DNA from 4 places in the Bacillus sp. 37MA genome. Region 1 is predicted to be linked to each of the others. Evidence: riboswitches for the same ligand, from Rfam matches in the RefSeq annotation. Region 1 holds a riboswitch; each other region holds the start of a gene.
What was found. Region 1 has a riboswitch for cyclic di-GMP ahead of A3M5_RS0104385 (hypothetical protein). Riboswitches for the same ligand answer to the same signal wherever they lie in the genome.

Region 1 (7,344 bases):
GACTATTCAATTGTAGGAAGGGTAATACCCTTGTTTACATTATGGACGAATCAAGTTTGATTTATACATGGATAGTTAATTTACCAATCTTTCGATCACAATGGCTGCTTCATCTACATTTTCATATTGTTCAATAGATTGAGTTTGAAGCATTGTTACTTCAATTGTAGAAGTGTCTTTTAAGCAACAAACAGATGCTATAGATTGTCCGTCTCTTTCAAAGGTATGAGTGATGTCGATCGTATTGTAAGAACATAACGTTCCTAACAGATCTTTTAGACTTTCTAAAGACATTTTCAACCCTCCTCTTTAGCCGATGGCATTAGTGTAGTGGATTTTATACTCCATCTATAATGCGCATGAAGTTAGAGCGATATCGCATAGATCCATAATTTGAAGTTCGACGATATATAGCAGAAAACCTCTGCAAAGAGGAAATTTTGGAACAGGTAAAAACCAGCCAGGACAAAGACTGGCTGGAAAAAGCCCATTACCATAAAAGTCGAACATCTAATTATGAAGAAGTTTACCCTCTACATGGAATTTTATACAAAAAGCTGAGGAAGACCTAAGCAAAAGCAGATTGGAGGAAGGGGATCCTACCTGTTTTCAGAATATGTAGCAACGATTCAAAGGGTGAAGATGTAAGTAGTTAAATGAAAAGAACGATTAAAAAAGCCAGGTTGCCCCGACTTTAAAAACCGGAAATTAACGCAGCAAAATGTTTCGTATAATAACAGTATTTCCAATTAATTAAAGTTTATACAAAAATAAACAAAATGTATCCAGTTAATACAAAATGGAAAAAAGTCGCTATGAATGGTTATATGTTAATCGCTGTTGTCGCAAGTTTAATCACCAACTTAGTCACTTTTTTTTATAATACTTGCACCAATATAGACGCAATGAGTAGACCTATAAAGTGAAGGGGTGAAAGTGGAATGGCCGAAAAGAAAATCTATTTAGCGAATGGCGCTTTATTAATTAGAACAGAAGATGGCATTTACTTTTTGCAACGAGAGGAAAATGGTACGCCTATCCCCATTGAGGAAGAACAAGGCGAGCATCTACTATTTGAAACCGTGGAACAACTAACAACTGTTATTGAAGCAATATACGAAACGAGCAGTATTAACAGTAATCTTATTGTTGCTTATGAGGAAGCACTGCGAGAAATAAACGACTCTGAACCTTTGTTAAATGAAAATTACTTGTTACAACTGTATAACTTAAAAGAAATTGCAAGAAAGGCACTGGAAGGTTAGTCAACAGTATTATATAAACAACTAAATAACCAACGTCCCAACGGAAAAACCGACGGACATCAAACTTTAGAGTAGGTTTACATCTACTTTAGAGCTTGGTGTCCTTATTTCAAGTTGATGATGCCTGTTTCCGTTCCCCAAAATCCCGTTTGTACTTGAAGTTGTGGGTTAGGTAGATCAGCAGGAACGTCAAACACCACATAGCCTTCTAATGCTACGCCAGGATTGACGCTTTCTAAAAAGAATCCGGTGTCGTCATTTGCATAAATGGCAGCCGATCCGTCAGCTTTATACGTTTTACCGCCCGATAACAATTTGAAGAAATTAGAATCGACTGTGATAGCTTCGTCGCCTTCGTTCGTGACGTTCACTTTTATGAGCGTGAATTGACTTTTCGCATTACCGCCATATTCACCACCTAAGTTTGTAGCAGTAGACACTTCCTTTGCGATAAAGGTTACATCAGCGACTTTGAGCGGCTGCTTCTTGTTCAGTCTTAGCTTTGGCTGCTGCTTCTTTTTCCTTTTTTTTAGCAGCTACTTGTTCAGCTTTAATCTTTTCGTCAGCGGCAGCTTTCTCAACTTTTTCAGAGTTGACAGGTTTCGCTGCTTCCTTCTCGGAAGTTTCTTCTGATTTTTGCTCAGACGCTGTTTCTTCCGACACCGGCATTATTGCTATGTCGCTAATCCACCACCGGCGATAAATGCAGCTGGTTTCAACGACCGCTTTTTGATTGCGCGGACAATCAATAAGACGATCCCAACACCGATAGCGAGAAAACCGAGTAAAGCCAAAAGTAGGGCGGTAATATCCATTATTTATCATCCTTTACGTATTTATTATCTAAACGATACAGGACAAAAGTTTGGCATACAAGATAAATTTCGACAAATAAGGGAAAAAGCGCAAAGAAAAAAGCCGTCATTGGCTCGGCTTTCTCATACATAAAGGTGGTGGTGCTTATTGAAAATCAACATGAATGTCGAACGATTCGCCAATCTCATTATTGTTTTCATCATGAGGTGGATCAATCAAAACCCGTATCCATTCAATATCTTCGGGCTGTGAGTTTTGCAAAACATATACATATGATCCTGTATGATTCACTTTTCCGTAAAAATCACCAGATATCATATTCGACAACGTGATGTCCGGATCAAGTTGCTCGCCCGTATTCGTTACGATTTTGACAAAACTGAGCCAAAGATTGTCTGTCGCTTCGGTTGAATGCGCTATATCCATTTCCACTTGGACGAATTGCAAGTTATTTGTTCCGTAATAAGTAGCGGCTTCGCCTGCCAGTTTACCGGATACAGTTGATACGAGTGGGAGTGAAACAGTGAATGGGCCGGACGTGACAGGATCAACGCTCATGCTCTTTTTAATCTGTGTGAACGTACCTGTTTCGTTCAAGATTGTTTTGTTTTCACTGCTGGTTTTCGTTGCAGCTGGTTCTTCTTTTGTTTCTACCGCAGTTTCTTTTTCAGGTGTAGCTTCTTCGCTACATGCTGCCAAAACAAAGCTTAAAAGCAAAAAAAGTAAAGATAGGCCTAATTTGTTTTTCATATGAAAGTCCTCCCTTTTATTAAAGGATACAGAACGAAAGTTCCTATTTAAATCTGGAATTATACAAATTAGTAAATATATAAAATTGCATAAAGGCGGTGGTGCTTATTGGTTGTTTTCTTCTTCTTAACAAAGTAAATCACCGATTTTGATATTAAAGAGTCGGCAAAGCTTAAAGATTGTTTCAAAAGCAATCGTTGTGGACGTTTCATTAAGTAGCTTTGAAATTGTTGTGCGGCTTAACCCAGTAGCATCATGAACATCTTTGATAGACATTTTATGTTGTTCCATTAATATGCGCAGGTTGCTTTTAATACGCCCAACACGCAGGTCCGGGTATTGGTGATTATTCACTAGCGTTTTCTTCTTTTTCAACAAGCTTAATTAGATCGCCGATTTCACATTCGAAGAATTTGCACAGTACGTAGGTAGTATTGGCATCGATACGCTTTGTTTCATTCTCCGATATTTATTACAGGATAAGTTTAAAAAGGGCGGCACAACACAACGGAAAATTGAATACATCGCTGATTTTGAAGTATTGCATCATGACGGGCATATTGAAGTGATCGACATAAAAGGTGTGTCAACACCTGTATTTGCACTCAAAAGAAAGCTGTTTGAAGCGAAATATCCGCAATCATCTGTCTGTGGTGGCTTATTCGCAGATTGATTGATGGAGGGTGGATCGAGCTAGACCAGCTGGTGAGGAATCGGACGAAAAGGAAGAAAGAGAAGGAAGCGATCAATAACGAACTACCTGTCGGTGCAGCTAAAGCAATAGCGACGCATAACAACATATTGAAATCAAGTAAGAGTGTATAAAGGTTTGAGTGCGTACGGTATGGATACTGTGCAGCAGGACAGCAATACTTATGCCTATCAATTTATCCAAGCGCGGTCAGCGATAGCGGAAATGAGTCTGCCTGTTTCTGTGCCATCTGCTGTTTCAAGCAATACAAATACCACACATGGGCAATTAAACGGATTACGAGATAGCTTAAATTCATTGATTTAAAAAGGAGGAAACAACATTATGAACCTTTCAATCACTTTAAATGACGGGAGCTCCATTTCGGCCACAATTCCAGACTTTTCAGCTTCAGCTTTTGCGTCGAATCTGAACGAACCAAAACTCATGGCCATTGCCATTGGTAGCATTGTTTTAAATAAAAACATTATCGTCTCAATCACGCCGTCTGAAATTGATCCGAATGCGAACGTGGCGATTTATCTCAGTAACTGACCAGAAATGAAAGAAACCGTCGAGAATTACAAAGCTACTGACTATTCATCTCAAATCAATGACCAGCGCCTTTCCGTCGTTGTTATTGGTGACAGCATTGTTAATAAAAATATGATCAAGATGATTACGCCTATTGCACAGCCTGCGTAATAAATAGAAGGTTATTCAAAGAAAGGTCGTGTGACTAGGAAATATAAGGATGAGTAGTATGTATTAATAAATATTCATGAAGAAGAGAAAATAATTGAGGAAATTCGGAAGAAGCGCCCATATCGAGTGCTTTTTTTATTGATAGTTTTATATGTTAAATACTAGAAAATTTACAATTATAAATACAGTACCCATGATCATACTACTATTTAAAAACAATTATTAAGCTAAATTCTACAAAGATCGACAAATTTCAATAAAATTTAGCTTATATTTTTATGTGAATTGTCGTATGATAAAAGAAATAAATTGAAATTGTACGAAAGGGCAAAACTACTGAAAAGTGGGGACGCAAAACTACAGGGGCTAAAGTAGACGCCAAGCCAGCCAGTTGCCGAATACGGGCCTCCGTACGATTTAGATGGGGGAAACAAAATGAATAAAAGAAATATGAGAAAAAACGCTCGGAGAATTTATATAGGCTATTTAACTTCAAAACAGAGCAAAGCAATTGAATGGTACGAGCAAAAAAGAAAAGAAAGTAAACTAAAGGTATCAAAACTTGTTTTAGACACGATCAGTGGTTGGCATAGACATAGATATCTGAAATATGAGTATTTAGAGCGGGGATGTATTAATATACTAATCAGAAAAGAGTTCAGAGAAAAGAAATTATATCATTACAAAAAATATGCTGAATTATCCTTAAGCTATGAAGAGCAGGTAAAAGCGTAAGTTGAAAAAGTTTAGTACAGACATTAATCGTTAATCAACAGTAGTATTTATTTCTCTTTAGAAATGGATATAAATGCTGATAAATCAACGTTTACAGATATGGAATCCTTGAGGAACAAATAGTGGATTAACGAAAAATAAATAGCAACACAACGAGCGTCCATTCGGGCGCTCTTTTTATATAGATTTTCATAAAGGAGAGTAAGGAGACACACCATTGGAATTAACTCAACTACCACCAGAGTTATGAGCGCAGGGAGTATTTTGTACCCTTTTTTGTATGGCTTTTGAGATTTCAGATGACGGAATCAAAAGAGCGGGAGAATAAGCTTATGGCTCAGATTGATAAACAAAATGAAACGCAGGATAAGATTGTCTCGTCTCAGGCGCAAAGATATTTGTTTCGATCCACCTAAATGCAGGTGGGGGAACGGGTTATGAAACACTTGTATACTCCCAAAATAAAGAAGCCAGTATCATTCACGCCGAAATTAGAAAGGTTCTGGATAAGTACAACGTAAAAGATCGAGGAATTAAAAATCGACCAGATTTAGCAGTGTTAAAAGGAACGAAGGCGACGGCTTTGCTGCTTGAAATGGCTTTTATTGATAATAAGGCTGATATGGATCTGCTTAATAATCAGACATACTTAGCACAGTTGTGTCAGGTTCGAGCCAAGCTATATCAAGCGAAAAGGAGGATACAGAAGTGGAATATAAAAAAGACGCAGCACCTTCACCACGGTTTGAAGAAGCAAAACAATGGGTGAAAGAAAACGGCATTAGCGATGGAACATATCCGCAACGTCCGGTTACACGAGAAGAAGTGTGGTCGATGTTGCATCGTATGAGAAGCAAAATAGCAAATAGCCCCGGTTTCGACCGGGGGTGTTATTTATGAAACAATTGATAAGGTTTGTAGTCAGGCATTCGGAAATACTCTGCGAACAGCATCACTAAATTCATCGAAGAACCCTTCAACTGGTTCACCGCCCCTTATCCGATCAGCATAATCCTTCATTTGAGTGCTGAAATCTGGATCTTCGGAAACATACACTTTTTCAACAGAAGTATCCGCTTCTTTTACTTTTTCTTCAATTTTATTTTTCAGATCGTCATTTACTTTCGTGCCGTTTTTTAAATCAACGGCTGCATAAGCCTTATGATCTGTTACAAGTACTGTTGCACCATTTACTTCGTCTAATTCTTCAACACGGTCAGCAGTCTTTTCTGACACATCCAAATTGGCATTAGTGGTTTGATCAGTATTATCCATGCCATTGTCTGCTTTTTGATCATCATGCACAACATTTTCGACCGAATCGTTTTTGGCATTATCCGTAGCATTATCACGGTTATTCATACAAGCCCCGAGTGAAAACATGGTCATGCAGGCTGTCATATAAATCAATATTTTTTTCATTGAAAGTCCTCCCTTATAAATGTTAATAAAGGATAGGCTCTCCAATGGATTAATTTATATTCAGTAAGGGTAATAAAAAGCAGTCATTGAATAAACAAATGACTGTTCCAATGTGAAAGGGGTAAGGAATAGTCTCCCCTGTCGGGCTGAGGACATACAGCAATACATTTGCTAAATTGGGATCAGCGAAGAATTAGAATAAACACAAGCATGCCCCGGTTACGGTTACGCTTTTTGCGGTAGGGGCTTTTTTTGAAAAATAAGTTTAAAACATAAGGATAGAGTCAATTAATCATACTAAACACTACTAAAGTTAAGGAGGATCGATATGAGCGATTTTGCAGAAACACCGGAAGAAACACCAGTAAAACCACTGGAAGAAACACCAACAGAACCACCAGTGGAGACACCGATAAAACCCCCGGAAGAAACACCAACAGAACCACCAGTGGAGACACCGATAAAACCCCCGGCGGAAACACCAACAGAACCACCGACAAAGGATAAACCAAATAAATAATTATTTTAATTTGAAACTTTTAAGCCCCCTATCTGTTATTGATGGCGGGACTTTTTTTATTGGATCAAATTGATCAATTAAGCTAACGATACAAAAAAGACCAGCCTCAGCCAGTCATCCTTGCTCAGTCATCACCATTGGCAAAACATCAACCGTCAGTTCTTGCCAATCTTCAAAATTAATCTCATCTTCATGAAACCAATTAAAAACACCAAGGTTCCAATCATTATCGTTATCACCGATGCATTTTAAAATCTCACTAAAGAAAAGGGGTTCAGTCACTTCTTTTTCTTGGACATTCCACAATCGAAATAAACCATGAAATTTAACTGCTTCGAGCAATATCAACTTGATCAGCTCCTTTATTTTCATTATAATATCCCTTCAGTAAGCTACTCTAAAGACTAGGTAAATTTAATTTTATATTAACGATAACGAAA
Region 2 (7,344 bases), 1.6 Mb from region 1:
ACCGTACTGGCACATTATCCATCTGGCCGGATCGTGATGATTTTGGACAAAGCTCGTATGCATCCAGCCGTTTCTTGAAACAAACCGCAGCCGCCTGGAACTGATCTTCCTTCTGTCGTACAGCCCGCAGCTTAACTGATGGAAGGCGTGTGGAAATGGCTGAAGAAACCGTCATCTACACCAGCAACATCCAGAAAATTGTGTTGGCTGTCCGTACGTTTCTATGATATGCCAGTGAGCGTTCGGAAGAAGCTATCGGCCGGCTCTATCTTAGAATGTAAAGTCAAACGATCAACTTATGTAAAAGGAGAATAACCGATGCTTTTTCAAAAGAAGCGAATAAGAATCATTATATGTATGGTCATCCTTTACTCATTAACATACTATGCATGGCTTTTTTATTTTTGGAATGATAAAGAATTAAGATATTTCGGAGGAAGCTTTTTTGCGTTGATGGCCCCTTTAATGTCGTTTATCTTTATGTACGTGAACATTAAAAGAATTAGAAGAGAACAAAAGAAGTATTGGTTTCTATTAATGACGAGCTGTTTGAGCTTTCTTCTCGGGCAATTAATATGGACTTACGATCTCAGGACAGAAGCGATCTACACCTTTCCAGGGTGGGCCGATTTGTTTTGGGCTATCAATGTATTGTTGTATTTATCCGCCTTGCTTTATAAAGTATACACGGACAAACATAAATACCGCATATGGCAGTTATGGTTTGAAGCGTGCATCGTGATCACTGTTTTGTTTACGGTCAGCTGGTTGTACTTGTTTAAAGAAATTTTATTTGATTCCCAGTTTTCTTTGTTCTATATAACAGTTTCTTTCAGCTTCTCCACTATTTATTTATGTACCTTGATGGTGATCATTTTTGTTTATTTATCTTATCAAAAATTTTTTCCTTTCAAAGTATTTACACTACAATTAAGCGCCATGATGCTATACATCATTGCTGATTCTATTTGGCTGTATCTATCTATATTTAATAGACTAGAACCATTTACACTAATAGAACCGTTATGGAGTATAGCTTTATTAATCATCGGATTATCCAGCTTTTTTGAAAAAGGAGCAGCGAATAACTACAGAGAGAACACCATTAAAGAACAGAGCATTTTGAAAATGAGTCGACTGATTATCCCTTATATAAGTGTCATTGTTTTGATTGTCATCGCTTTTTTTCAAAAAAATGAATTACTGACTATATTTATTGGTGTGATCGTCATATTGATCTTTAATATGATCAGACATGCCATTATTCTTCATGAAAATGATACGATATTACGAAACATTAAAAATATAAATGAAACATTGGAAGATAAAGTGAAGGAAAGAACGGCTCAATTATCTTTAAAGAATGAAGAACTCTCTTATTTAAATAGTCATTTGGAAGAAATCGTAGGAAATCGAACGCGCCAATTAGAAAAAACAAAAAAGATGCTCATAGAAAGTGAACAGCGGTATCGTTCTCTTTTTGAAAACCATCCGGATACGATTGTTTTATTTGATGTAGAGGGAAATAGTTTGCAGGTAAACCGTGCTAAAACAAATCGTACAGATGAGTGGGAAGAACGGCTGCTGACTCAATTGAAAAAATCGTACCCAACCCACTATTTTGAAAAAGCGCTTCAAGGGAAGCCTCAAAGTTTTGAAACGACGATTGAAGTAGAGGCACACTCTTCTTTCGACTATACGGTTACGTTTGTACCAGTTTGGGCTGCTGAAGATGTGATTGGTGTTTTTGGCATTTACGAGGAGATCACCGAAAGAAAAAGAACAGAAGAGCTCTTACGAAAATCTGAAAAATTAGAGATTGTCAGCCATCTCGCAGCTAGCATGTCTCATGAAGTAAGGAACCCGTTAACGGCAGCGAGGGGGTTTATGCAGCTGCTACATGAAGATCCATCGTTGGAAAATGGAGGACATTTCCTAGATATCGCTCTAAAAGAGATTGACCGGGCAACAGAAATTATCAATGATTATTTAACGTTTGCTAAACCGGCACCTATAACAGTGGAGAAAGTAAACGTGTTGGAAGAAATCCAGTCTACGATCCAAATCATTACTCCGTTGGCTAACATGAATGCCGTTCACATTAGCTTCACGTTTAACAAACAGGCCAATTATTTCATCTTAGGTGAAAGAAGTAAATTACAACAAGGTTTAATTAACATACTGAAAAATGGAATAGAAGCAATGCCGAATGGTGGGAAACTGCAGCTGAACTTACTCTCAAATGAGTTCAATGTCCAAATTGACATACAGGATACAGGTATAGGAATGACACCACAACAATTAAGCCGTCTTGGCGAGCCTTATTTTTCAACAAAGGGAAATGAAAAAGGAACGGGACTCGGAATGATGGTTTCCTTTAGTCTTATAAAAGGCATGAATGGACAGATCCGAGTAACAAGTGAAGTAAATAAAGGAGCATGCTTCTCCATCCTATTCCCTGTCTATCAGTAACAATTAAATAAGGTAGAAGGGTTCTAGTATAAATAATTGGGGAAGGTATAAAGAAACGAAAAGTTTCCTAAGTGGAATCTGTATGAATCTTTCAATATCATACTATAACTGAACTGTCTATACTTATCTGGGCACAAAAATTAAGGTCAAGTGTTCATGACCCTCTTTTCCTATCTAGAATAAGTATATATGTAGCAATTGAATTTTTTGCACCAGAACCAGATATTTTACGCTCTCAATGGAAACCATTTTGATCAATCTTTATTCAAAATGGTTTCTTTTCATTTGTTGCAAAATAAGGCTTCGTACGATACTTTAAATCAAACTGTATTCCAAACCTACAGAAATTCGCTAAAGAGCCAAAAAGCAAACTGGAGGACGCGGCTAAAAAGAAAAACACAAAATAAATAGAAGCAATCGGTGATTCACCGATTGCTTCTATTTTTAAGCGCCTCTTTACTTCTTACATAAATGAAGCGTCAGCCGGACGGTGTGCTGTGTAGATCGCTTCTCCATCACTTTCACCATCAAAAATAACGGGTACATTAGGTGTGAAAAGGACGACATCTCCTGCTTCTGCTTCATATCTGTTGCCTTGTAGGTCACGCAAAACAAATTTACCTTTTGTAACAACTTTATATTCTACAACTTCATATAAGAATTCAAATGATTCGCCAGGCTGCATAGAAAAGAAGCCGAGTGTAAGTGGATTTGGTGTTTCTGCTACCGGTACGTCAACAATTTGGCTGTTCACTCCTGGTTGGCTAATAATGGTAGATACATCTAGTTTTGGAAACGTTTTTTCTAAATCTGCTGCTTTAAATACTTGAATTCCTGGTGTTTCGCTCAATACTTTAGTCATGTGTGACACTCCTATTTATGTAGTTTTTGATTAAATTGATACTATGCTCATTATATAATCTAATGTTCCAAAAACAAAGTATGCACTTTATTAACATATAGTGTTAAAAATTATACTATGTTTGCACCAGAACCGATATGCGGATACTTATTTACGAATACAAACAATCTTTACGGTCATTGAGAGCGATGAAAGCAGTATTAGTAAATTGAATTTAGAACAAGCAAAAATAGCTGGAAGAGTATCTTTGGCATATATCTCTCTCATAAATTGAGTAGCGTCTGGTGGATTCTTCGTTAAATGAACCGACCGACCTCCTGTGAAATGAAGCAAATCGATTTTGTTGACGCGACATTATTCGACATGATTTAATGTATATAAATTCTTAATGAAAAAGGCAAACTTATCGAAAGGTAAGGACGCAAAACTACGGGTCTAACATTCTTATGGACTATGACAGCCAGGTTGCCAAATAGGGCTTTAACTCCGTATTTGGACCAATAACTGTTTAAGGTGGGTGAAAAATGCGGGGAGAAACAAATGAATTAAAAATGAACGTTGAAAAGTTTTTTTTATTATTGCAAAACTATCCCGATGACTTTGATTCGACATCAGTATTTGTGCGGTTTTTGCGCTCTTTTTTAAGGATAAATGTTCAAGAAAGAGTGTTACCTACTATTGAAGTAATAACATTAATAAAAGAGCAGAAACCCAATATCTTCCGTTCGATAAGAAAACTTTCAGAAGAAGATAACATGTTAGCATTTTTGACTGGTTTATCGATGGATTCTCAAGAAGCAGAAAGCCGACTCCAATCCATTTACGAAGGTAGAAGGGGAGAACAATAAAAATGGGACGCTAATAGTAAAGTTTTGAGCGTGTAGAAAAGAGTGAATATTCCGTGAGTACCCTTTTTTGTCGTACAGATGCCGTATATATTGAGCAAGTAAAAAATAAAAGGATACAGGTGCTATTTTTAAGGCAGTGTATTGTTTTGAAGGAACAGGATTCCCTTTGTTGAAATACATGATTAAGGGAAGAGAAAATGGTGAAGAGGATAGCTAAAGTAGTGATAGAAAAGAATAAAGAGAAGGTTAGTACCTCCTTTTATCGAAGGGTGATTAAAAAAGAATCAAGGGGATGGATGGGTCACTATAGAGTACGATGATAACCTTTTATTTCCTGCAACAATGGACGAAGTAGTACCAGATAGAAGAAAAAATTTTTAGTAAATAAAAAACGGCGGGTTCCCCCGCCATTTCCCTGCCCGTTTTTTGACGGGTTTTTATTTATTTTGAGGAGTGCTTTTTCAGAAACATTGATATACCAGTGTTTTCAGATTAATCTTACCTAAGATTATTCCTCATCCATTATGATATTTATACATCCATAATACACCAGACTTCAAGAATCGTGCGACACGCCCTGTAATGGCGCGATCCGCTACAAACCCAAAGCCTTGCTTTTTGCCGAGTGAACCAAGTACGCCTTTTAGTTTCATTTCTGGCATTTTTTCAGGAAGCGGTTCACCTTTCCAACGTTTCTGTAAAACGTCGACGATTTGCTCAGCTTGTTCCTCAGCCAGCTGTGCGCTTGGTGCATGCGGCAAGCTTGCACAGTCACCTACAACATAAACGTGTTCATTGCCCGGCACATTATGATGGGAAGTCAATATAACACGGTCGGATCGGTCTTTTTCAACATTCATTTCACGTACGACATGGCTAGGTTGAATACCCGCTGTCCAGACGATCGCATCCATCGGGTATACATCTTCATGATTGTAAAGGCGATTCGGCTCCACACGCGTAATATTTGCATCGCTAATGACATCAACACCGTGATCGGTAAACCATTTTTCAATGTAGCGGCTCAGTCTTTGCGGGAAGTCTTTCAAAATGCGCGGTCCACGGTCAAAGAGTTTAATGTCAAGATCTGGGCGGCTTTCACGCAGCTCACTTGCCAGTTCGATACCGGAAAGGCCAGCGCCGACAATGCCGACTTTGGAGCCTGCAGGCATGTTATTGAGTGTTTGGTACGTTTGACGCGATTTATGAATGGTTTGAATGCTGTGTGTATGCTCGGCAGCACCTGGCACGTTATGAAATTTATCTTCACAGCCTAGACCAACAATAAGATCATCGTAGGCAAGTGCACCGTTCGTTTCTAATACAATTTCTTTTTTGTCGACATCAATTGCTGCAATTTCATCATAAATAAGCTTTAATTTTTCGTGTTCTGGAAATGACACACGCACTTCATGATCAGATGCAGTTCCAGCCGCAAGCGCATAATATTCCGTTTTTAAACAGTGGTATGGCACTCTGTCCACGAGTGTAATTGTGACATCGTCGGGCAAATGGTTCGGAAGCAGCCTGAGAAGCACACGCATGTTTCCATAGCCTCCCCCTAGCAAAACTAAATTTCTCATAGGTACGACCCCTTTATTCAATATTATATGTATATAAGCCTGTTCGTTTATTCACACCAAGTATAACCAAAACAGCATTATTATACAACCGGCACAGAGGAAACTTGTGGCTTTTTTCAAAATGAATTTGGTAGTACAATGAAACAGAAGAGGTGAACTTATAGTATGAAACCAATCATCGAATTTTGCGTCAGCAATTTGGCAAACGGATCGCAAAAAGCGTTTGAACAATTAGAGCGTGATTCTAATCTTGATGTGATCGAATACGGCTGTCTCAGCTACTGTACACGATGTTCGGAATCGCCATTCGCACTCGTCAACGGGGAAGTTGTCGGCGGAGAGACGCCGGACGAACTCGTTGCTAATATATATACATTTATAGACGAAACATGGCTGTTTTAAACGTCAAAAAACCGGGGTATATGCGGCACCCCGGTTTTTCTTAGGCTGATTGTCCCTGTGCTTTCATATGCTTGCGAAGCTCGTGCCAACGTTCACGCGCCATTTCAATAACTTGCTTTTCATTCGAATTGCGTTGCCGCTCAATGACTTTTGAGAAAAAGGACACGGCTTTGTCGAATTTGCCGAGCTTGTGATTTAACTCCCCGAGTAAATACAACACTTTGATTTCTGACATTTTCGCAGAAACATCTTCTTTAGAAAATGCTTCTTCATATTCACGAGCAGCAATGGACATAAATCGTTTTTCTTCTTTATTTCGTCCGAGATCGCGGTAAATCCATGCGATTCGAAGTGCAAGCCCTGCAAGCGTCAGATGCTTTTCCTTTTTCAAAACGCCTGAGTATAAAGCGAGTTTAAAGCTTTTAATCGCTTTTGAAGAGGTTCGTTCTCCGCTGTAATCTTGTTCCACCCAATGGTCGGATATAGAGGCACGTAGCACGTCAGCCGTTCCAGGCGCAAAATAAGGCGCAAAGTCTTCGGTAAAGGAATAGCCACAATGATGACAAACAGACACGTTGTAAAAGGAGGGGTTAATTTGGCCATCTTCATAGATCGGTTTTAAATCTGTGTCATGTCCGGCAACTTTAATGGTGCTTTTACGTACTTTCGTCGTATTAAATGTTTGTTGACACAATGGGCATTTTGTTTCTTTATGATAAAACGGGTGGATATTTGTCATTGTTTAAGCCTCCTGACGATTAATACAAGGTCTTTGTGCTTATTTTATTATACATACGAATAAGGTAAAAGGGATTACTTTTCTAAAAAAATCAGCAAACAGTTCAGTTGAGGATTCGGCTGATACACCGTATACTAGAGGAAAAGGAAAGGGGAGATTTCGTTTGTCTGAACAACAAATTGTAACCATTACGGAAGCGGCGGCTTTTCAAATAAAAGATATGATGAAACAAAATGAAGAAGAAGGTGCAAACTTGCGTGTTGCGGTGCATGGCGGCGGGTGCAGCGGTCTTTCATACGGAATGGGCTTTACGCCTGATGTGGAAGAAACGGATCTCGAACTTGACCAGTACGGCATTCACATTGTCGTTGCGAAAGAAAGTGTACCGATTTTAAACGGTACGATCGTTGATTATAAAGAATCGCTCATGGGTGGCGG
Region 3 (7,344 bases), 880 kb from region 1:
TTCAAAGTCCTGTAAAATATCTTGCCGTTCATCTGAAGAAAGTTTTTGTAAAGATTCGTCTAAACTATTCAAGAATTGTTTTTTATTCATCACTGACACCTTCTTTTATTAATTGATTAACACCGTTTGAAAATTCCTTCCATTCCCGGGTAAGCTCGCGAAGATACATTCTCCCTTTGTCCGTTAACTTGTAATACTTACGTGATGGACCTTCTGATGATTCCTGTAAATAGGTTGTAAAATATTCTTCTTTCGTTAAACGTCTTAGCAATGGGTAGACAGAGCCTTCTGATATGGCAATTTGTTCAGATATTTTTTGAACAAGTTCATACCCGTACCGATCTTGCTTATCTAGTAATACGAGAACGCATAGTTCTAACACACCTTTTTTAAATTGTACATTCAAAGTTACATCCCTCATTCCTTCTCAGTACTATATATTATACAGTACTAACTTATAAAAAATACCGGTTGAAAATAATATACTACTCGGTACTATTTATTGCAAGGTACTATTCGATAAAAAAACACGTTTTCATTTCAAAACTTGATCCGAAAACGCATTTTTTATTTTTGTCCACAAAGTATTGATTTAATAAATGTTGTATTTTATGTATATTGATTCGTGTCTGCTTAAATCTTTCTTCATTGCCGGTTCAACCGGTTTTCTTTCAAGTAATAGGAATTTGTATATGAAAAGTTGTTCCTTCCCCAAGGACACTTTGAACAGCAATGTTTCCTCCATGCTCTTGTACCGTTGTAAAGACTTGCGTCAGTCCCAAACCGGTTCCTTCACTTTTACTCGTGAAAAATGGTGTACCAAGTATATGGATTTTTTCTTCTGGTATCCCTATTCCCGTATCACTTATAATGATATGGTTGCAGCCATCTTTATAATAATGTTCAATTTTAATGTTCCCTTCGCCTTCAATCGCATCCAGTGCATTTGTCATTAAGTTGTAAAATGCTTTAATGAATAAGTTTTTCTTTCCTTTTATTGTTTTCTCGGAATCTTTTAAATCTATCTCTACTTCTACGCTATACAATCTGTCCTGGAATAAAAATAGGATTGACTGTATTTCTTTGCATATATTGATTTGGACAAATGGTTCATCCTGTAGATCGGGTTTGGATACTTGTAATAAATTTTTTAAGGTATCCAATGCTTTATCTAACTCCGCATTCATTGTCGTTAAATACGGATGTGAATGGTCTTCTTGATATAGCTGTAAAAACCCTTTGACCGCTGTCAATGGATTTTTCACTTCATGCGCAATACCTGCTGCGATTTGACCGATAGATGCTAATTGTTCTTGATCAGTTAATCGCTTTTCTGCTGCTTTACGGGAAGATATATCTTGAATAATGAGTTGAGCTAAAACTTTTCCTTCCATATTAAAAGGAACTACCATTAATTCTACATCAATAAGCGCCCCATCACGCCTAATCATCTTTTTCTCCCCTCGTCCCGCTATTTCTTGTTTCTCAATCACGTTTTTTAATTGTTGCTTACACAAAACATGGAACTCCGGGGAAACAAACGCAAATAAATTTTTCTGTATCACTTCATTAGATGAAAAAAAATCGAGTAATTCAACAAAGGCTTTATTACAATAAATAATTTTTCCTTCTTGTTCAACAATTAAAATCGAATTAAATGAATAATCAATTAATTGGCGAAAATCTATATTCGTTCCTCCGACTTCCGATAGCAAGTACATCACCTTCTTTAGTATAAATATAGCAAAAAGTTACCTAAAAAAGAACCAATTATTACTATTTATACTGTAATTTTTTTCTACGTGTACGTAAGAATTCAAATCACCTGAAATTGATTCACTAGCATATGTAGGAAGAAAAGGAGCAAAGACAAACCCGCTTCTATCTGGAATTGTAAAAAGCAGGTTTGTCGAAGGTATAAAAACATTCACAAAAATTGTTCGTTCAACTCTTCTGCCCGCCCCATAAATCTTACCCCTTCACTTATTTGAACAGTATCACAAATGAGGTGCACAACATTGTTTTTTTCAGTCCATGCGATTAAATCTTTTTCTAATATCTTTTTCCCACAAGTAGAACATGTTAAACCTGCTGCATAATTCATCATATGATCTTCCCCCTTTTATGAAAGCGCTTTATATTATTATAACGCACCTATTATGAAAATATTGTAAAATAAATAAAATTATTACGTCGAATATAGAAAACTTTTGGGGTTTCATCCGTTCGATCAAGAGAGCATTTCAAGTGATCATTTTTCATATTCATTTAATTGATCGTGTGGTATCATTGTGTTGATAATAAATAATTCAGATAAAGGCAAACTAATCGAAAGGTTAGGACGCAAAGTTACAGGTCTAAGGTCAAATGACTATGATGGCTGGGCCGCCTCATAAATTGGAGGTATGGGTGTTGAAGCGGGGCGATGTTGGAATAGAGAGATTAGACAGATTTTGGATTTTTTTACCTTCAAAAGTGACAGTTGGGTATATGCAGAAGCTATATCTATCAGATGAACAGTTGTTGATCGCACACAAAGACGCGCTAACACTAAAGTTAGACAAAGATTTTATTCACCTGCTTGAAATAGAAATAAAAAGAAGAGACTTAATGCTAACAGTTGACTCCACCATACATATGGAAAACTTGGCAGAGATGAGCCGTTAATCATCCATTTTTTGATCGCTCAACAAAAACAATCACATCATTAAACCAGTTTAATGATGTGATTGTTTTTTATACCGGACACCTATTTTTTAATGATATAAATCCTTATTTTCTATAGGCATAAGAACTTGTACTAATGTGCCTGACCCCTCTTTACTGAAAATTCGAATCTTTCCTTTATGCTGCTCGATAATTTTTTTGCTTACCATTAAACCGAGACCTGTCCCGCGTTCCTTTTCTGAATAAAATGGTTCAAAAAGGTAAACTTGTTTGTCTTTTGGTATCCCTATTCCTTGATCCTTTATATCAATAGCTATCCATCCATCTTCTCTTCTTGTTGTGACTCGAACTTCTCCGCCAGAAGGCATCGCTTCAATGGCATTTTTCACAAGATTCATGATCACTTGTTTAATCTGTTTCGGTTCACAATGAACGATTGGCTGCCCTTGATCCAATTCCATTTTAATTTCCACTTGATTCAACAACGCTTCTGGTGTCATAAATGCAATCATCTCTTTTAACAAATCATTTATATATTGCTTTTTCATGATCGCTTCCTGCTCCGGCTTTGCCAGCATGAGAAATTCATTCATAATAAATTCGATTCGTTCAAGTTCAGACAAGATCACATCGCTGTAAGCATTATTCGTTTCTTCATTAAGAAGCTGTATAAATCCTTTTACGGCTGTTAGTGGATTTCTAATTTCATGGGCAATGCCGGCTGCCAGCTGCCCGATGATTCCTAATTCATCCCGTTTTTTTAACATGTTATCTCTTTTTTTTATATCTGTCATATCCTGTGATATACACATGTGATGGATGACCGTCCCTGTTTCATCCAAAATCGGTGTTATTTTTGACCAGATCCAGCGTGTTTCTTCTTCTGTGTCTCCTTTGACTTCATACTCTAATTCTTTCGGACTGTTATCCGTCGCCCTATGAAATTCAATCAATTTATCTCGATCCTCATGATGAAGATTCTCGAGCCACTGCATTGGATCTTTAAGTAGCTCTTCGTCGCTGACTCCCCAAAAACTATCATAAGAAGGGCTCTTGTAAAGAAGCTTCCTATTACTAATATCATATAGACAAATAACTTCTTTAATATTTTCCGTAATGTAGCTCATCACTTTTTCCCTTGTTATCAGCAATTCTTTTTGTTTTTCGATTATCTTTTGTGTCTCCAAATACTCCGTCCGATCATGTGTGACGGACGATAATGCTTTAATTTTACCTGTATCATCTTTCACCGCAGATAGGGAGAGTGTGACTGGCAAGAGTCTACCATCTTTTTTCAATCGGAATGTCGGATAATGGACAACATTCCCTCCATTTGTCACCCGTTCTTTTAATTCATTAAATTCATCTATAAGATGCTCCGGAACAATTGGAAGGAATTGATCACTTATCTCTTTTAATGTCCATCCATACAGTTTCTCGAACGCTTGATTCGCAGCCATCACCCGACCGTCTAAACTTATAATCACAGCAGAACTGTCTGACATCGTAAACAAAGGATGATTTACGTTAATAATAGAATCGTTTTTAAGATGTTTTTCTTTTTCCCTGTTTTTATTATATACAATTGTTTGAATCCATCCTCTTTCAGACAGTTCTGCCGAAGCAAAGTATAGTTTACAGTATGAACCATCTTTACGAAGAAAGCGGATTATGAAGGGGGTAAAGCTATGAGGGGGTTGTAAATAAAAGAGGTTTTCTATCGTCTTTTCTTTGTCATTTGGATGAATAAATTCAAGTAAATTCTGGTCTATTATATCTACAACAATATGCTGTGAAACAGTCTCCATAACAGGGTTTATATATTTTATTCGTCCGCTTTTATCAATTAAAAGTCTTATCTCATCTTTTTCATTAGAAAACCATTGTATGGAATCGTCGTCTGTTAATTTACTGTTATAAACCAATTTTCTCCCTCTCCTTTTAGTCAAAACTCTCATAGTTGTAAATTTATTCATCAATAGATATATTCATTAAATCACGAATAAATAGTTTTGACTATTCTTTATTACTGTAATTAAAGTAAAATTTTATTTAGAGGTACAAAAAAAGAGCCGCCCCAAAACCAGTTATTCACTAATTTTTTAGGACGACCTCTCGTTTTCTTTCTTATTTTGCATTCATTGCGTTATAAATCGCGACAGTAAATGTTTCCCGTGTCGCATGATGCGTTCCATAGAACTTATCACCTGCGAAAATACCTGTTTTATCGATCATAGCCATTGCCACAATGCCTTCAAAAGCCCAGTGACTCGCATCGATATCTGAGTAACTGACACTTGCTGCAGCTGTTTGTGACATGTTGAGGTCAAATGAACGCTTGATGATGAGGGCCATTTCGTTTCGTGTCATTTCTGCTTCAGGACGGAATGTTTTGTCTGCAAATCCCGTGATGATCCCTGCTTCACGCATCGCTGCGATATCGTAAGCGAAACGGTTTGATTTTGGTACATCTGTAAAATGGCTCATTACTTTCGGTTCGATGTTCAAAACACGGTTAATAATTGCTGCTGCTTGTCCACGTGTTACTTTTTCATTTGGACGGAATGTATAATCTTCAAATCCTGTAATCACTTCTTGATCTGACAATGTTTTAATAGCTGTGTATGTAGATGAAGATTTATCGATATCTGTAAACCAATCTGGTGTCTGTGCTTCATCCGAAATGCGTTTCGCGCCTGCGTATTTCGGACCCCAGTACGGATGATTCAGTGAAACAAGATCAATTCCCTTGCTTGATGTTGCGTTTAATACCATGTTTCCACCGGCATACACTCCAACATGTGAAATACCTTTGCGATATGTATTTGCGTAGAAAACAAGATCTCCTGGTTGTAAATCACTTTTTGCTACTGAAGTTCCAACATTATATTGTTCGTCTGTTGTACGTGGCAGTGAAATACCTGCCGCATGTTTGTAAATATACTGTACGAATCCGGAACAATCAAATCCATTTGGTGTCGTCCCGCCAAAAACATATGGGACGCCCATGAATTTTTCTCCATAGGTTACGATCGATTCTCCGATTGATGCAGCTTCTGTTTTAAAAGATGCTATCGGAGAAAAGGTTAAAAACATCATTGCTGCCATAATTGAAATGATTATTTTTCTGCAACTATTCACCATAAACCTCCCGGATTCTTTTTTTCTATTAATCTCTTTGTTTCCCTTATTATTCTGATTCTACCAAAATGAAACATTAATTTGTTTTACGTTATAATGACAAATCCAATAATATTTGTAATATAAGATGAATTTTTTACCAAAATATGATTCTATTAAAATCCAGTTCATCCATTATTTTCATATGTTATTTATTTTTCTTCCTTTTCCGTCTGGGAAACATATCGGCGTACCGAATTGACGATCTATATCGATGCAGCATTTTAATCCGTAAATACGTTCTATGTTTTCGCTCGTTATCATATCTTTGGGAGCACCTTGAATAAACACTTTTTGATCTTTTATCGCTACGAGGTGATCTGCATAGCGACAAGCTAAATTAATATCGTGTAAAACCATGACAATTGTTCTATTCTCTTCTCTATTCAAATCATAGAGCAAGTCTAAAATTTCGATTTGGTGGGTTAAGTCTAAATACGTTGTTGGTTCATCTAATAAAATAGTATCCGTATTTTGTGCAAGATTCAGGGCCATCCAAGCTCGTTGGTGCTGTCCACCAGATAATTCATGAACGTATCGATCTTGCAATTCTTTCATACTCGTTACTGTTAAAGCATGATGAACAGCGTTTTCATCTTCATTTGTCCATTGTTTGAATGTACCTTGATACGGATATCTGCCTTGTTTCACTAATTGTACTACCGTTACGCCTTCTGGGGCGATCGGTGACTGTGGTAAAATGGCTAACTTTTTAGCGACTTCTTTTGATTTCATTTTCAAAATGTCTTGGTCGTCAAGAATGACGCTGCCCGTTTGTGGTTTTAGTAAACGGGCAATGGCGTGTAACAAAGTTGATTTCCCGCATCCATTTCGGCCGATGAGAACGGTGATTTTTCCTTTAGGAATGGCTACATTTAATGAATCAATTATTGTCGTTTTGCCATATGCTAGTGTTATATCTTTCACATTTATTTTAATCTCGTTTATTGTATGAATCACTCACTTTTATTTGCTTACTTTTAATGGGGCAATTGCTACAATAACCGATTCCTTCAACATCCTTTTCTAATTTATAGTACATGCAGCACGTTTTTCGGCATGGATTTACGATAAGTTCTTCTCCTATTTTTAAATACTGTTTAATCGGGTTTTCTTTTAAATTAAACAGATCCCCACTCGCATTTTTCAAAAAATGAAAGTCGCTGTTTAACCGTTCAATTTTAACTGGATCCATTTCTTTCGCTAATGTTTTCCGGTAAATAGAGTTAATCCGAATGGCTACGTTTTCCCACAATATAGACGACGGAACGCGGGATGTTTTTTTCAATATGTTTAAAACTGGCGTAATATGAGACGAAAAAAGGGTACGTAGCACGTTCTCACGCCATTTTTCCCTCTCCATGCTCTTTACTTCCTGCCATTTGCACATGCCTGCTTGAATACATAATGTACGTTCTTTACTTAATGCACACGCTTTTACCGGCAAATGAAGGGCACAGTTGAATTCGACCATACTGTATAAAGTGGAAGACACGA
Region 4 (7,344 bases), 850 kb from region 1:
TGATCAATCTACAGCCGATCCGGGGGCTGTCAACCTATCGTTTATATAAAGAAAATTTTTTATCTATTGTGCCGATGGTGAATCCGGATGGTGTAAACCTTGTGTTAAATGGACCGCCTGCGGATGAGCCATGGAAAAGTAAAGTGATCGAATTAAATAAAGGCAGCGAGGACTTTTCGGGATGGAAAGCTAATATTCGCGGTGTAGATTTAAATGATCAGTTTCCAGCGAAGTGGGAAGAAGAAAGAGCGGATAATCCGAAAGAGCCGGGACCGAGGGATTATGGAGGGGAACGGCCATTATCCGAACCAGAAGCGATCCAGATGGCAGAACTGACACGAAGACGGGATTTTTCCAGAGTGCTCGCTTTTCATACGCAAGGAAAAGTTATTTACTGGGGGTTTGAGAACTTGGAGCCGCCGGAGTCGGAAATCCTCGCCAAAGAATTTGGCCGGGCCAGCGGCTATGAGCCTGTTCAAACGATAGAAAGCTATGCCGGATATAAAGATTGGTTTATCCAGGATTGGCGGAGGCCTGGCTTTACGATTGAGCTTGGCAGTGGAACGAATCCGCTCCCAATCACACAATTTGATGAAATTTATCAAGAAGCGCTCGGTATTTTTTTGGCAGGATTGTATATGTAAGACGTTGACCCGATTCAGTTTTATAAAACGGATGCGATTCTTCCATAAGAAGATCGCTTTTTTTATCAGGTATATGTGACGTCAATTATAGAATTTTTCCATTCAGTAGTCGTACAAGCTATTCCCTCTGAATAAGATGCAAAGACATCATTTTAACGGAGGACTGTTTCATGAATTCAATATTCACCTATATTTTTTTAGGCGTATCTTTAGCTGCACCAATAGGTCCCGTTAATGCTGCGCAATTAGATACGGGAATTAAAAATGGATTTTTTCATGCTTGGATTTTTGGTCTTGGTGCTTTAGCAGCCGAGGTCCTGTATATGATCATGGTTTATGTTGGGGTTGTCCAATTTATTGAATCTCCTTTTATGAAAACACTTCTCTGGTCGTTTGGATGTTTCGTTCTTACGTACACCGGAGTGGAAAGTTTGCTAACGGCCAACAAAATTGAAGTGAATGTAAGAAAGGGAAAGACGATCCCTCTAAGAAGATCGTTATTGTCTGGGTTTTTCATGTCGCTGTTGAATCCATTAACGCTCCTTTTTTGGTTAGGCATATATGGTTCCATTTTGGCAGAAACAACCGAATTATTTACAGGAAGTCAAATCTTTATTTATAGTATCGCTATTATTATTGGGAATCTCTCCTGGGATGTAATGATGGCAACAGTATCCAGTGTCGCACGAAGGTTTTTATCCATGAGGCTATTAAAAATCATTTCCATTCTTTCTTCCTTATCGATGATTGGATTCGGGGTCTACTTTGGCATACAGGCTTATCAGGCGCTATTTTGATCCGCTTAAGCAGGGCTTTCATTCGTCAATAAAATGAAAAACCAATTAAAAAGCAGCATTAGCTCTACAACGGTTGTAATATATTCGTACACTTTTTCAGGCAATTGTAAAGAGGTAACAAAGGAAAGAATAAGCACGACGTAATCCGAGCATCACTTTTCCAGGATGTGGATTTATGTAATTGAAAAAGAAAAGAATACTTGCATAATCAAAAGGACCAAACAGCTATTTTAGCTGAATGGTCCTTTTCCTAACAAACGATCAGTCTCTTGAATCAATGGTTTCGATAGGGACGTTTGTTTATCCCACATTACGGTAATACTTTTTTTGCGCTTTCTCTTTTGACTACATGTTCTAAATACGTTAACAGCTGTTCTCTCATATCACTTCTTTGCAGCCCCATTTCCGTGTTTGCTTTTAAGTAACCGAGCTTATCTCCAATATCATAGCGGCTTCCTGCTACTTGCAGGGCATAGATGATTTCGTCACTACACAATTCCCGTAAGGCATCTGTTAATTGAATTTCATTCCCGGCTCCTTTTCGTCCTTTTTGTAAAAGGGGAAAGATCGAAGGCTGTAAAATATATCTTCCCATAATCGCAATGCGTGATGGAGCCTCTAACAAGGAAGGCTTTTCGATTAAATTATGAACCTCACATACATCTCCAATTTGTTCCCCAGGAGCAATAATTCCATATTTACTCACTTCAGACGGTTCAACCGTTTGGACCCCTATCACATTGGCATGATATTCGTCGTAAACGTCTATTAACTGCTGTAAGGCAGGTTTTTTAGACACCATAATATCATCGCCTAAAAGAACGGCAAAAGGTTCCTTCCCAATAAATTGTTGAGCGCATAAAATGGCGTGACCCAATCCTAAAGGTTCTTTTTGTCTAATATAGTGAATATTTGCTATGTTGGAAACTTCTTTTAACTCTTTCAAAAGGTCAAATTTTTCTTTTTCAATAAGCGCCTGTTCTAGTTCAATTGACTTATCGAAATGGTCTTCAATAGAGCGTTTATTCCGTCCAGTCACGATAATAATATTTTCGATTCCAGATTGAACTGCTTCTTCAACAATATATTGAATAGCCGGTTTATCAACGATCGGCAACATTTCTTTCGGCTGTGCTTTCGTTACGGGCAGGAATCTTGTACCTAACCCGGCCGCGGGAATAATCGCTTTTTTTATTTTCATGAATGCTCCTTTCAATCTATATGCCTTGTTGCCCGCTGTCTATATAAGATAGTGGGCAACAAGGCACACTAATTAAACTAATACTTGCTGATAAGTTCTTTATCAACTATTGTGTAGCCTCTTGAGTTTTCAAAAACATATTGAATGACTTTTATAAATTCATTTTTCTCCAGTTCATTGAAAACGATTTTGAAAAATAATTTGTTATCTTTTTCATATATGTCTTGAATAACGCCGCCAACTCCTGACAGCTCTGGATTGGAAAGCTCGACCAGATCGCCTAGTTTATATGAATCATTCACAAGATAATCATTTTTGTACAAAATAATTTGATTGATCGACATTTGGTAGATATTAAAGGTCGAATGACTTTTTTCAGACAAGTTGGATAACCAAACGTGAGAATTGGTGAATGTAATGTTTTCTTCACCATCCGGTTTTGGTCGTTCCATGCAGACAAGAATACTGACAAAGATACTACTAATGTTGTAGCAGCACCAAATTAAATTTACAACGATAGAGGAATAGGAATACATATTGTAATACATCTTATATAAACCGAAGATGATCGCTGAGATGGACAGAATGAATAGGATGATGTGAGGTAGAGCGAGCGTAAAGTGAAAGTATTTGGAATCGGTCTTTTTCTCTTTTGACGTAACATTAAAATCGAGCTGTCTTTTCAAGAAAAATTCAGCGAAAGCGGCTTTAGCGAGATAAGGTGCTAACGATACTTCATATATATTCGCCCAGTACATCGTTCGATGGTTTTGAGAGAGCAGCTTAAAAATCAAGAATGATGCGATAAGAGAGGGACCTGCAAATAAAAGTAAATCATAAACATTTGTTGAAACGAACGGAATGCCCGTTAGCAGAAATATAATCGGTGCGATGATAAACATAAGCTTTTGAAGACCACAAAACCAATAGAGGATGCCACTGAAATAAATAAGGCGCTGTGATACGTTTAGTCCTTTTAGTTTTGTAGGACCCCATTTTTTCATCACTTGAATATTGCCTCGTGCCCACCGTTTTCGCTGCTTCACTAAATCACCAAACGTATCGACACTCATTCCGAACACTAACGGTTCATTGACGAAGACCGTTTCATAGCCTTTTGCTTGAATGATAATGCCTGTCGCCAAATCTTCTGTTATACTTCCGGTTGGAAAACCGCCAATATCTTCGACTGTACTTCTTCGGAACACCGCATTTGTTCCAACATGCAGCACGACGTTAAAAGCAGCCCGGCCAGCTTCAACAAAACGCATAAAGAAATCTTGCTCATTCGGTATTTCTTTAAAGTATCGCAAGTTATTTTGAAAAGGATCGGAGTTATAAAATACTTGCGGCGTTTGGACAAATCCGACATTTTTCTTGGTGAAATACCCCATCGTTCTTCGTAAAAAATAACTTTTCGGAATCATATCCGCATCCAGCAGCATGACAAATTCCCCGTTTGTTTTGTTAAAAGCATTATTTAAATTGCCGGCTTTTGCATGTTCATTGGATTCACGGGTGATGTAGCCTACATCAAACTCTTCGGCAAGCAATTTAATTTCTTCTCTGTTCCCATCATCACAAATATAGATGGATAATTTCGAAGCGGGATACTTTAACGACTTACAGCCCGCAACGGTTTTTTTGAGTACATCGGCTGGCTCATTATACGTAGCGATAAATACATCAACAGTAGGGGAAGTGCGAAATAAGTCCATGCTTTTAAACTGAATTTTATACTCCTTTAAAAATGTTAAACGAAAAACGTTGGACTGAAAAAAATCAACAAATTCAGATAAAAATAAAACAACGCCAAGGATGATGGTTAAGGTACTGAACATTGGAATGGTTTCTAAACCTCGCCATAAAATGTACGCGGAGTTACAGAGGACAGCCGTGAGAATGAAAAACAGTTTAAATTTTTTCCATTTACAGGCTAATAAATACAAGAGGAATAACAACAATACGATGAGGATGGTCAAAATGACTTTCGCATTCATATTCGTTACTTGCATTGCAACTTCCATTCCGATCCCCCCGTTTATGAGGCGGCCCAGCCGTCATAGCCACTTGGCCTTAGACCTGTAACTTTGCGTCCTAACCTTTCGATTAGTTTGCCTTTATCTGAATTTTTAATCTTAAAATAATGATACTATCCCCCATTCAAGTTAAATGTATGAAAGGGCGCTCGTTCTTATTCAGATGAAATCTAAAGAAGCAATTGTATAATAAAAAGGACAGAACAGTAATATTGACTGATCCGCCGCTCATTTAGATTTTAAACTGAAAAGAATGAGTAAAATCCCGCTTATGAGACAGATGCTTTTTGTTAAAGGGATTTTTTCTGCGAGGCCCGCTATGCCTATTCCGGTCGTGACGATCAAAATAAAAGGACCGACTAAGGCAAGTAAACTGTTGATGTAAAAAGCTTTTTCTAAATCATTCAATTTAAGCATCAACATCGCAGCAGTTATCTCGATACTACCTGAAATGAGTCTCAATACAATCATGAAGAGAAGTGCTTTTTCAATAAAAAGGACCATCTTATCACCCTTAGACATCTATTTATTCATCATCTATATGCATTTAGCGGGTGAACTAGATCCATGAAAATGAATAAAGCAGCAAATGAAAACGTTCAGTGATCATAGTGAACCATTCCATTTTAGTAGGGTGAAAAGATGAGACGTACGTTCATTTTATTCGCTCATTTGCAGCATTTGGTGGGAGATTTTTGAATTCAGCATGGATCAATTAGTCGGACGGACTTCTCAAAGCGGAGGAAATACAGACACAATGACGGACTGAATGGCAGATACTGTCGACAGATTTCTTGTGGCGGCACGGGCAGGATGGTGGAAAAAGAGAGAGCAAGATCTACACTTTCTTGAATGTAGAAGTTTCAAGAAAGTATTTTTATTCGTTGAAAACGAGTAAAATGAATAGTGCTTCGATATGTTTTGATCAATGCGGGGAGATGAAAAGAACTAAATGGCTTCTTCTTTTTTTACCATTATTTTTAATACAGTTTTACAATTAGTTTCTTTAATGGGATTTATTTTCGTAATTGGATTTATGCTGGATTTTTTACAAAAACAATCGGTTACGTATTTATACCGAACGTTTAATAAGAAAGGCTATTTAGTAACGGCCTGGATCGGCACACCTATCCATGAATTCGGACATGTCATCATGTGCCTGCTATTTAGACATCGGATTAAAAAGGTGCAATGGGTTCCAACTAGAGGGGATATACATTATTTAGGTTTTGTGGAGCATAGCTACAACCCGAGAAGTCTGTATCAGAAAATAGGCAACTTTTTTATCGGGATCGGTCCTTTTATTTCAGGCGTAGTGTCCTTAATAATTCTTATGTATTGTTTCGTTCCTGAATCCTATCGCCTCTATACAGCTTATTTAGAAAATCAAGTTCAGCCAGAACAAATAAGCCTCGATATGGTGAAGAGTGTGTTACTATCTTCGGGTGTATTGTTTCAAAGCTTGTTCACCATAGGAAATATCGTGAATCCGTTATTCTGGCTATTTATTTTCTTTGCGATAAGCATATCGACACATATCGCTTTAAGCAAAGAAGATATAAAAGGGGCCGCAACGGGAATTTCTTCCGTATTCATTGTATTGCTAACGTTCAATTTACTCGGAGCTTTTTTCCATTTTGACAGCAGTAAAATGATTTCTACCCTTACAAGCTATCATGCGTATACAATGGCTTTTGCCAGTTTAGCCATTTTGTTTTCTTGTGTCACTTTATGTATTTGTTTTATACTTTACATCGTAATGCATAAAGTTAAACGGCGTTAACTGAAAAATAAAGAGCTGCGATCCGTAGCTCTTTATTTATTTGAAATTCTTATAGAGTACCTTCATAGTAATTTGTCAGCCCACTTTTCTTCGGCCAATTCACCGTTTATTTTAACGCCTATTTCATATCCCTGTTCCGCCGCCCCGATCAAGCTTGTGAATGAATTTTTAGCATCTCCGACAATAGAGAGTCCTTTAATATTTGTTTGGCCATGATCACCTGTTTCATACTCACCATTCTCATTTAAAGGAACACCAAGAAGCGCAGGAATCATGGAAGCCTGCTGCTCATTGGTCGTTACCCAAAATCCGCCTTTACGACGGACTGCATCCCCATTTTGCAAGATAATTCTTTCTAGATTTCCTTTTGTTGATTGGAATTCGATGATGGGGGATTCGATCAGCGGAATGTTATGTTGAATGAGTTCTTGTTTTTCTTCTTTCGTTATATCAGCTGTTCCATTTGTAAAAGCGATTAAATCTTCACTCCAGTTGTAAATGAGTTTTATAAAAGGCAATAGACCTTTTCCGTTTCCAAATACAGCTAAAGGCTCATCTCTTCGTTCCCAGCCGTCACAGTAAGGACAGTGAAAAACCGTTTTTCCGTATACCTCTTGGAGCCCATCAATGGCCGGTAAATGATCTTTCATACCGGTGCCGAAAACGATCTTTTTGCTTACCATTGTTTTTCCGCTTTTTGTTGTTGTGATGAAAACATTGTTTTTTTTCTCGACTTTTTCGATGAAATCTTCTGTAAATTTAACATTTTGATACTTTGTTAGCTGTTCATGCGCAATTTTTCTAAGTTCTGATGGTTTTATCCCATCTCTAGTTAGAAAACCGTGTGAAGCAGCCGTTACATAGTTTCTTGGTCTTCCAT

Region 2: it holds a riboswitch for cyclic di-GMP, as region 1 does, so the genes downstream of both, A3M5_RS0113420 (hypothetical protein) here and A3M5_RS0104385 (hypothetical protein) in region 1, are expected to answer to the same signal.
Region 3: it holds a riboswitch for cyclic di-GMP, as region 1 does, so the genes downstream of both, sda (sporulation histidine kinase inhibitor Sda) here and A3M5_RS0104385 (hypothetical protein) in region 1, are expected to answer to the same signal.
Region 4: it holds a riboswitch for cyclic di-GMP, as region 1 does, so the genes downstream of both, A3M5_RS22775 (glycosyltransferase family 2 protein) here and A3M5_RS0104385 (hypothetical protein) in region 1, are expected to answer to the same signal.

What each region holds. Positions count from the first base shown of each region.
Region 1 covers NZ_KB889752.1:808,194-815,537, forward strand. Annotated here, with positions in the region: gene A3M5_RS0104330 (hypothetical protein) at 76-294, opposite strand; gene A3M5_RS22205 (hypothetical protein) at 942-1,265, shown strand; gene A3M5_RS24010 (DUF4352 domain-containing protein) at 1,370-1,705, opposite strand; gene A3M5_RS24305 (hypothetical protein) at 1,728-1,928, opposite strand; gene A3M5_RS25140 (hypothetical protein) at 1,940-2,080, opposite strand; gene A3M5_RS0104360 (hypothetical protein) at 2,226-2,831, opposite strand; gene A3M5_RS0104365 (helix-turn-helix domain-containing protein) at 2,958-3,185, opposite strand; gene A3M5_RS26550 (helix-turn-helix domain-containing protein) at 3,178-3,300, opposite strand; partial or broken gene A3M5_RS25960 (DUF1064 domain-containing protein) at 3,295-3,465, shown strand; gene A3M5_RS25150 (hypothetical protein) at 3,501-3,656, shown strand; gene A3M5_RS25155 (hypothetical protein) at 3,661-3,849, shown strand; gene A3M5_RS0104380 (hypothetical protein) at 3,868-4,077, shown strand; cyclic di-GMP riboswitch class I at 4,544-4,626, shown strand; gene A3M5_RS0104385 (hypothetical protein) at 4,663-4,962, shown strand; gene A3M5_RS26555 (N-acetylmuramoyl-L-alanine amidase) at 5,357-5,731, shown strand; gene A3M5_RS25160 (S-layer homology domain-containing protein) at 5,671-5,862, shown strand; gene A3M5_RS0104395 (YhcN/YlaJ family sporulation lipoprotein) at 5,884-6,384, opposite strand; gene A3M5_RS26365 (hypothetical protein) at 6,713-6,904, shown strand; gene A3M5_RS0104405 (hypothetical protein) at 7,019-7,252, opposite strand.
Region 2 covers NZ_KB889752.1:2,405,071-2,412,414, reverse strand. Annotated here, with positions in the region: gene A3M5_RS25445 (hypothetical protein) at 1-175, opposite strand, end outside; gene A3M5_RS23810 (ATP-binding protein) at 319-2,472, shown strand; gene A3M5_RS26860 (hypothetical protein) at 2,802-2,879, shown strand; gene A3M5_RS0113425 (cupin domain-containing protein) at 2,936-3,334, opposite strand; cyclic di-GMP riboswitch class I at 3,721-3,807, shown strand; gene A3M5_RS0113420 (hypothetical protein) at 3,859-4,182, shown strand; gene A3M5_RS0113415 (NAD(P)/FAD-dependent oxidoreductase) at 4,698-5,765, opposite strand; gene A3M5_RS0113410 (YuzB family protein) at 5,931-6,167, shown strand; gene A3M5_RS0113405 (DUF2225 domain-containing protein) at 6,208-6,906, opposite strand; gene A3M5_RS0113400 (HesB/IscA family protein) at 7,127-7,344, shown strand, end outside.
Region 3 covers NZ_KB889752.1:1,685,031-1,692,374, forward strand. Annotated here, with positions in the region: gene A3M5_RS0109490 (HAAS signaling domain-containing protein) at 1-90, opposite strand, end outside; gene A3M5_RS0109495 (PadR family transcriptional regulator) at 83-406, opposite strand; gene A3M5_RS0109500 (two-component system sensor histidine kinase NtrB) at 672-1,715, opposite strand; gene A3M5_RS0109505 (hypothetical protein) at 1,928-2,107, opposite strand; cyclic di-GMP riboswitch class I at 2,309-2,393, shown strand; gene sda (sporulation histidine kinase inhibitor Sda) at 2,413-2,667, shown strand; gene A3M5_RS0109515 (PAS domain-containing sensor histidine kinase) at 2,757-4,592, opposite strand; gene A3M5_RS0109520 (C40 family peptidase) at 4,795-5,811, opposite strand; gene A3M5_RS0109525 (ABC transporter ATP-binding protein) at 5,989-6,780, opposite strand; gene A3M5_RS22780 (IucA/IucC family C-terminal-domain containing protein) at 6,782-7,344, opposite strand, start outside.
Region 4 covers NZ_KB889752.1:1,662,117-1,669,460, reverse strand. Annotated here, with positions in the region: gene A3M5_RS0109410 (M14 family metallopeptidase) at 1-644, shown strand, start outside; gene A3M5_RS0109405 (LysE family transporter) at 815-1,441, shown strand; gene galU (UTP--glucose-1-phosphate uridylyltransferase GalU) at 1,752-2,642, opposite strand; gene A3M5_RS22775 (glycosyltransferase family 2 protein) at 2,720-4,669, opposite strand; cyclic di-GMP riboswitch class I at 4,687-4,771, opposite strand; gene A3M5_RS0109390 (YqhV family protein) at 4,910-5,185, opposite strand; gene A3M5_RS26835 (DUF2238 domain-containing protein) at 5,352-5,450, shown strand; gene A3M5_RS0109380 (hypothetical protein) at 5,634-6,464, shown strand; gene A3M5_RS0109375 (NAD(P)/FAD-dependent oxidoreductase) at 6,527-7,344, opposite strand, start outside.